2 linked regions of the Pseudoduganella albidiflava genome follow. The protein of the gene in region 2 binds, or shares a complex with, the protein of the main gene of each other region. Links are inferred from orthologs where the notes say so. Each region holds a gene or a part of one and is shown on either strand. Other genes may lie near its edges.

What was found. Proteins that work in one complex are often made in the same cells at the same time.
Region 1: the proteins of EYF70_RS12645 (region 2) and EYF70_RS04270 are in contact, whole or in part, in a cryo-EM structure (PDB 9GE8), measured with the Escherichia coli proteins. The link is inferred for Pseudoduganella albidiflava from one-to-one orthologs.

Annotation. Positions count from the first base shown.
Region 1 is NZ_CP036401.1:1,002,666-1,006,486, forward strand. The notes cover bases 721-3,821. They hold EYF70_RS04270 (ABC transporter permease), read left to right. Parts: upstream 721-1,055; coding sequence 1,056-3,587; downstream 3,588-3,821. Other genes in these bases: EYF70_RS04265 (adenosine deaminase), read left to right, coding at 721-966; EYF70_RS04275 (response regulator), read right to left, coding at 3,782-3,821. Outside these bases: more of EYF70_RS04265, read left to right, coding at 1-720.
Region 2 is NZ_CP036401.1:3,046,933-3,051,281, reverse strand. Bases 662-3,570 are described here. They hold EYF70_RS12645 (ABC transporter ATP-binding protein), read right to left. Parts: upstream 2,523-3,570; coding sequence 1,800-2,522; downstream 662-1,799. Other genes in these bases: mnmH (tRNA 2-selenouridine(34) synthase MnmH), read left to right, coding at 3,258-3,570; EYF70_RS12640 (arylesterase), read left to right, coding at 2,665-3,261; EYF70_RS12650 (NAD(P)H-hydrate dehydratase), read left to right, coding at 662-1,799. Also shown: EYF70_RS12655 (hydantoinase B/oxoprolinase family protein), read right to left, coding at 1-194; more of EYF70_RS12650, read left to right, coding at 270-661; more of mnmH, read left to right, coding at 3,571-4,313.

The DNA.
Region 1 (3,821 bases), 2.0 Mb from region 2 along the record:
CTGCACATCCACATCGAAGGTTCGCTGGAACCGGAACTGATCTTCGCGCTCGCCCAGCGCAACGGCGTGCAGCTCGCCTATCCCTCCGTCGACGCCCTGCGCGCGGCCTACGCTTTCCAGGACCTGCAATCGTTCCTGGACATTTACTATGCCGGCGCCAGCGTGCTGCTCAAGGAGCAGGATTTCTACGACATGACCGCCGCCTACCTGGAGCGCGCCAAAGCCGACCATGTGCGCCATACGGAGATCTTCTTCGATCCGCAGACGCATACTTCGCGCGGCGTGCCGATCGGCGACGTGATCAACGGCATCCACCGCGCCTGCGCCGACAGCGAGGTGTCCGCCACGCTGATCCTGTGCTTCCTGCGCCACCTGTCCGAAGACGACGCGCTCGCCACGCTGGAGGCCGCGCTGCCGTACCGCGACAAGTTCATCGGCGTGGGCCTCGACTCTTCCGAGGTCGGCCATCCACCGGAAAAATTCACGCGCGTGTTCGCCCGCGCCCGCGAGCTGGGCCTGCACCTGGTGGCGCACGCCGGCGAGGAAGGTCCGCCGGAATACATCTGGTCGGCGCTGGACGTGCTGCACGTCGAACGCATCGACCACGGCGTGCGCTGCCTGGAAGACGCCGCGCTGACGCGCCGCCTGGCCGCCGAGAAGATGGCGCTGACCGTGTGCCCGCTGTCGAACATCAAGCTGCGCGTGTTCGACACGATGCAGGAACACAACCTGCTGACCCTGCTCGACGCCGGTCTGGTGGTCACGATCAATTCGGACGACCCGGCCTACTTCGGCGGCTACCTGAACGAGAACTTCCTGGCCGCGTTCGACTCGCTGCCGCTGGGGCTGCAGCATGCGCACGAACTGGCCAGGAACGGCTTTGCCGCATCGTTCCTGCCGGCCGAGCAGAAGCAGAAGTTCCTCGACGAGGTCGACGCGTATTTCTCGGCCTTCGACGTCGTTTGATGTAAAGATCCGATGTAAGGACTAGCAGCGGCATTCCACCCAGGGTTGCGTTCCTGGGTTAACCACGACCCCGGTTCACCTACCTGACCATGTTCCTCCAAGCCTTCCGCATGACCGCGCGCGACTGGCGCGCCGGCCAGCTGCGCTTCCTGCTGGTCGCACTGATCGTTGCCGTGGCCGCGCTGTCGTCGGCCGGCTTTTTCATCGACCGGCTGCGCGCCGGCCTGAATCGCGATGCCCACCAGCTGCTCGGCGCGGATCTCGTGATCGCCGGCGACCAGCAGCTGTCCACCGCCTGGCGCGAGGAAGCGGCGCGCCGCGGCCTCGTGCTGGCTGACACAGCCGTGTTCCCCAGCATGGCCCAGGCCGGCGAAGGCGAGGCCGTGCAGTCGGTGCTGGCCTCGCTGAAAGCCGTCAGCCCCGGCTATCCGCTGCGCGGCCGCGTCAAGGTGACGACCGATCCGGAGCAGGCCAACGAAAACATCGGCACGCCGGCGCCGGACATTCCCGCGCCCGGCACCGTGTGGGTCGACGTGGCCGTGCTGCGCGCCCTGAACGCGCGCATCGGCGACAGCATCCGGGTGGGCGATGCCACGTTCCGCGTCGCCCAGCTGGTCGCGACCGAGCCCGACCGGGGCACCGGTTTCGCCAATTTCGCCCCGCGCGTGATGCTGCGGCTCGACGAACTGCCCAGGACCAACCTGGTGCAAACCGGTTCGCGCATCACCTACCGCCTGCTGGCGGCGGGGCAGGGGGCGGACGGCCGCGCCGCCGTCAACGCCTACGCCGAATGGCTGCGCGGCGAGATCAATGCGGGGAAGGCACGCAATATCCGCATCGACACGCTGGAAGAGGGCCGTCCGGAAATGCGCGAGACACTGGAACGGGCCGACCGCTTCCTGTCGCTGGTCGGGCTGCTGTCGGCGATGCTGGCAGCCGTGGCGGTGGCCATGGCGGCACGCCGCTTCATGCTGCGCCACCTCGACGCCTGCGCGATGCTGCGCTGCCTGGGCCTGACCCAGAACCAGGTCACGGCGATCTACCTGATCGAATTCCTGCTGGTGGGCCTGGCCGGCAGCGTGATCGGCGTGCTGGTCGGCTTCGGCAGCCACTTCGTGCTGCTCGAACTGCTGGGCCGCCTGGTGCAGGCCGACCTGCCGCCGGTATCGGTCATGCCCGCCCTGCAGGGGCTGGCCACCGGCATGCTGCTGCTGGCCGGTTTCGCGCTGCCGCCGATCCTGCAGCTGCGCAACGTGCCGCACAACCGCGTGATCCGCCGCGAGCAGGCGCCGCCCCAGCCGATGGCGCTGGCCACCTACGGGCTCGGGCTGGCCGCGTTCGTCGTGCTGCTGCTGTGGCAGGCCGGCGACCTGAGGCTGGCGCTGTACACGGCGCTCGGCTTCGTGGGCGCGTTCGGCCTGTTCGCGCTGGCCGGCTACGGCGGCCTGGCGGCATTGAAGTCGCTGCGCACGTCGTTGAAGCACCCGGCATGGCGCTTCGCCGTCACGTCGCTGCAGCGGCGCCCCGGCGCCACGGTGGTGCAGGTGGTGTCGCTGGCACTGGGCCTGATGGCGCTGCTGGTGCTGACGATCGTGCGCGACGACCTGATGACCTCCTGGCGCAACGCCACGCCGCCGGATGCGCCGAACCATTTCGTCATCAACATCCAGCCGGACCAGAAGGATGAAATCGCCGCCCGGCTGCGCGCCGGCGGGGCGCTGGAAGCGCCGCTGTACCCGATGATCCGCGGGCGCCTGACGGCCGTCAACGGCAAGCTGGTCACGCCGGCCACCTATCCGGAAGGCCGGGCGCGCAACCTGGCGGAGCGCGAGTTCAACCTGTCGACGATGAGCGAACTGCCGTCGCAGAACAAGCTCACCGCCGGCACCTGGTTCGACGATGCGCCCGGCAGTGCCGAGGCATCGGTGGAGGAAGGGCTGGCGAAAACGCTGGGCCTGAAACTGGGCGACACGATGCGCTTCGATATCGCCGGTTCGCCCGTGGAAGCACGCATCACCAGCCTGCGCAAGCTGGAATGGGGCTCGATGCGGGTGAACTTCTTCGTCATCATCAACCCGCGCGCGATGGCCGAGACGCCGCAGACATGGATCACGTCGTTCCACCTGCCCAAGAAAGCGGCCGCGCTGGGCACGCAACTGTCGCGCGACTATCCGAACCTGACCGTGGTGGACGTGGGCGGCGTGCTGCGCCAGATCCAGTCCGTGCTGGACCAGGTGATCCAGGCGGTGGAATTCCTGTTCGCCTTCACGCTGGCTTCCGGCTTGCTGGTGCTGTATGCGGCGCTGATGGGGTCGCAGGATGAACGCACCCGCGAATCGGGCCTGCTGCGCGCGCTGGGCGCCACCCGGCGCCAGCTTTCGCGCGCGCAGATGATCGAATTCCTGCTGGTGGGCTCGCTGGCCGGGCTGCTGGCCGCGACCGGCGCCGCGGCGATGGGCTGGGGACTGGCGACCTACCAGTTCAAGTTCGACTGGGTCTTCAGCCCCGCCGCGTGGATGGCCGGGGTGGCCGTGGGGGCCGTGTGCGCCGCGGTGGGCGGCTGGCTGGGGCTGCGCAACGTGCTGCGGCAGCCGCCGTTGCAGACCCTGCGGGAAGCCTGAACGGGCAGGAGGCCGGGTGCCGGATAACCCGGGACTGGTGTCGGACTCTTTTTCCGGATGGGTTTACCGGAAAAGGTGTCGGACACCGGTGTTTGCCTGCCGCTGGCTAGCTCAGGGGAAAACCGGTGTCGCACACCATTTTCCGAAAGGCCGGAAAAATGGTGTGCGACACCAGTCACCGATGCCTTGATCCGTTACGCCGCCAGATACGCATCCGCCTGCCGCGCATTCAGG
Region 2 (4,349 bases):
GCACCGACCAGCCCGGATGGCACGGCCTCGTCCGCGGCAAGGCCCAGCAGGTGGCGGATGCCGGCCAGCGCCGCATCCCGGTAGCGTTCCGGGTTTTCCGACAGCAGCTTGTGGGTGGCCAGCGTGCCATCCGGCCGCCGCGCGACGATGTCCGTGAAGGTGCCGCCCCGATCGATCCAGAATTGCCAGTCCATGCCCGCTCCCGCCATTGCCGCACCCCGCGCGCGAAAAACGCTATTCTATCGGCTTCTTTCCAGTGCGAGGCGGCCATGAATCCCCTGTACACCGTTGCCCAGATCCGCGAGGTCGAACGCCTGGCCGCGGCCGGCCAGCCCGAAGGCATGCTGATGGAACGTGCCGGCCGGGCCGCCGCCGCCATGGCGCTCGACCTGCTGCCGTTCGCCACGCCGCTGGCGCAGGTGCTGGTGCTGGCGGGACCCGGCAACAATGGCGGCGACGCGTTCGAGGTCGCAGCGCACCTGGCCAACAGCGGCGCGCACGTCTCGATCATCCACGTCCCGCCCGGCGGCGCCACGGCGCCCGAGCGGGACCGGGCATTCGAACGGGCCCGCGCCAGCCCGGCGCACTTCGTCGACCTCGCGCCCGAGGCGATCGCCGCCGGCGCGTGGAACCTGGTGGTGGACGGCCTGTTCGGCATCGGCCTGCAGCGGCCGCTCGATCGCATGCCGGGCAGCCTGGTCGACGCCGTCAACGCGCTGGCCTGCCCCGTGCTCGCGCTGGACGTGCCGAGCGGGCTCGACGCGGATACCGGCTGCGTGGTCGGCCCACATGGCCGCGCGGTGAACGCCACCCATACCGTCACCTTCATCGGCGACAAGCCGGGCCTGCATACCTGCGATGGCCGCGACCATGCCGGCGACATCATGGTGGCGGACCTGGCCCTCGCGCCGGCCCTGTTTCCGCCCGCGGCGATGCACCTGAACGATCCGGCATTCTTCGCACGGCAGGCGCGCACGCGGCGGCACAACAGCCATAAAGGCAGCTACGGCAATGTATTCGTGCTGGGCGGCGCGCCGGGCATGGCGGGTGCGCCCGTGCTGGCCGGCCGCGCGGCGCTGCACGCGGGCGCGGGGCGGGTCTACCTGTGCTTCGCGGGCGAGCCGCTGGTGGTGGACGCGGGCCAGCCGGAACTGATGTGCCGCGCCGCGCGCGACGTGGACTATACCGCCGGCGTGACGGTGGCCGGGCCGGGCCTCGGCGGCGATGCCGAAGCGGCGCGGCTGCTGGCCAGCGCCGTGGCGTCGCACCAGCCGCTGCTGCTCGACGCCGATGCGCTGAACCTGCTGGCCGCCGATCCCTCGCTGCTTGCCGCCGTGGCGCAACGGGGCGCGGCCACGCTGGCGACGCCGCATCCGCTGGAAGCGGCGCGCCTGCTCGATACGCCGGTCGGCACCGTGCAGGCGGACCGCCTGGCGGCGGCGCGCACGCTGGCCGGGAAGCTCAATGCCTGCGTGGTGCTGAAAGGCTCCGGCACGGTGATCGCGGCACCGGATGGCCGGCTCGTGATCAACCAGACCGGCAATGCGGGCCTGGCCACGGCGGGCACCGGCGATGTGCTGGCGGGGCTGGCCGGCGCGCTGCTCGCACAGGGCTGGCCCGGGTGGGAAGCGGCACTGGCGGCTGTCTGGCTGCACGGCATCGCGGCGGACATGCTGGTGGCCGAAGGCGCCGGCCCGATCGGCCTGACGGCGGGTGAACTGATCCCGACCGTCCGCGTGGCGCTGAACCGCCTGGTCGCCCAGCAGCGCGACCAGGCAGAGACACCGCACTCGCGCTGATTACACCAGTCGCCCGGCGGCGATCGTGATCGTGCGCCCGCAGCGGGCCGCCATGGCCGGGTCGTGCGTGACCAGCACCAGCGTGGAACCGTGCTCGCGATTGAGTTCGAACATCAGCGCGATCACGGCTTCGCCGGTGGCCGCATCGAGGCTGCCGGTGGGCTCGTCGGCCAGCAGCAGCGGCGGCTGCGTGACGAAGGCGCGCGCCAGCGCCACGCGCTGCTGCTCGCCGCCGGACAGGTACTTCGGATAGTGCCTGAGCCGGCTGGACAGCCCCACGCGCCCCAGCATCGCCTCGGCCTTGGGCCGCGCATCGCCATCGCCGGCAAGTTCCAGCGGCAGCATCACGTTTTCCACCGCCGTCAGGTGCGGCAACAGCTGGAACGACTGGAACACGAACCCCAGCTTGGCCTTACGCAGCGCGGCGCGGCCATCCTCGTCGAGCGCGAAGATATCGGTGCCGTCGATCAGCACCTTGCCGCCGCTCGGCGTATCGAGACCGGCCAGCAAGCCGAGGAGCGTGGACTTGCCCGATCCGGATGCGCCCACGATTGCCAGCGTCTGTCCCTTTTGCACGGTAAAATCCACTCTGTGCAAAATGGTCAGCTCGCCGCTTGCATCGGCCACGCGCTTGGTCAGGCCCGTTACCGCGATCGCGGCGGCGCCGGCGGAAGCATGCGTGGCATGCGCCCCGTTTGCATCCGAGGCAGGCGAGTCTGGAATGAAGTTGCTGGTCGCGTGAGGAAAATCTGGCATGGTCGAAGGTCTGCTTGGCAAAGGTATGCTTGGGTTAGTCAGGAACATCCTGGTGAAGAACATCTTGGTAAGTAAAATCGGTTCGCGGTTCTGCGTGTGCCTCAGCGCCATGCTGCTGCTGTGGGGCAGCCCGGCGAGCGCCTATTCTGCCCCAAAAACGCTGCTCGTGGTGGGCGACAGCCTGTCGGCCGAGTACGGCCTGGCGCGCGGCACCGGCTGGGTGGCGCTGCTCGAGCGCAAGCTGCAGGCGCAGAAGCTCGATATCCGCATCGTCAACGCCAGTGTCAGCGGCGAGACCACCAGCGGCGGCCGCACCCGGCTGCCGGCGCTCCTGAAGAAGCACCGGCCCGACTACGTGGTGCTCGAACTGGGTGCCAACGACGGCTTGCGCGGCTTGCCGGTGCCGTCCGCCGACAGCAACCTGCGGGCCATGGTGAAGCAGGCACGTGACGCCGGCGCACGCGTGCTGCTGGTGGGCATCCGCATCCCGCCGAACTATGGCCGCGATTATTCGGAGAAATTCTTCGCCATGTACCAGGCCATCAGCCGCGATGAGAAGGTGGGCCTGGCGCCCTTCATGCTCGACGGCGTGGCCGAGAAGATGGACCTGTTCCAGGCCGACCGCATTCACCCGCTGGCCAGCGCCCATCCGATCATCCTGAACAACATCTGGCCGCACCTGCAGCCCATCCTAAGGACGAAATGAAGTATCCCGAAATCCTCCCCATCGGCGACGTGCTGGCGCGGCTCGACCAGTTCGACACGATCATCGACGCGCGCACGCCGGCCGAATTCGCGCTCGACCACCTGCCGAACGCGATCAACTGCCCGGTGCTCGACGACGAGCAGCGCATCGTGGTGGGCACGCTGTACAAGCAGGCCGGCCCGTTCGAGGCCAAGAAGGTGGGCGCACCGATGGTGGCGGCCAATATCGCCCATCACATCGACACGCTGTGGCACGACAAGCCGCGCGAGTGGACCCCGCTGGTCTACTGCTGGCGCGGCGGCAACCGCAGCGGTTCGATGGCGCACATCCTGGCGAAGATCGGCTGGCCCGTGGTGCAGCTCGAGGGCGGCTACAAGGCGTTCCGCAACCGCGTGAACGCGGAGCTGGAACAGGCGCCGGAACTGGACTTCCGCGTGATCTGCGGCACCACCGGCAGCGGCAAGACGCGGCTGCTGGACACGCTGGAGGCGGTCGGCGCCCAGGTCCTGGACCTGGAGCAGCTGGCCGTTCACCGCGGTTCTGTACTGGGCAACATGCCCTGCCAGCCGCAACCCACGCAAAAGGCGTTCGAGACGTCGATCTGGGACCGGCTGCGCCGCTTCGACCCCGCCCTGCCCGTGTTCGTGGAATCGGAAAGCAAGAAGGTGGGCGCGCTGCGCGTGCCCGCCGCCCTGATGGAACGGATGCGCGCTTCGCCGTGCATCGCGCTGGAAGTGGCGCGCGAGCACCGCGTGCAGCTGCTGATCGAGGATTACCAGCACTTCGCCTGCAACGCGCCGGCGCTGAACACGCAGCTGTCCTACCTGACCGACCTGCACGGCAAGGAACGGATCACCAAGTGGCAGCAGATGGCCCTCGACGGGCGCATGCCGGAACTGGTCGACGAACTGCTGGTCGATCACTACGACCCGGCCTACACGCGCTCGATCCACCGCAATTTCACCCAATTCGAGCGCGCCCGCGCGATCGCGCTGCCGGACGTTTCGCCGGCGTCGTTCCTGGCCGCGGCACGCGCGCTGCACGAAGGCTGAAGGGCGCCACGCGCACCCGGCAGCCGCGCCGGGATA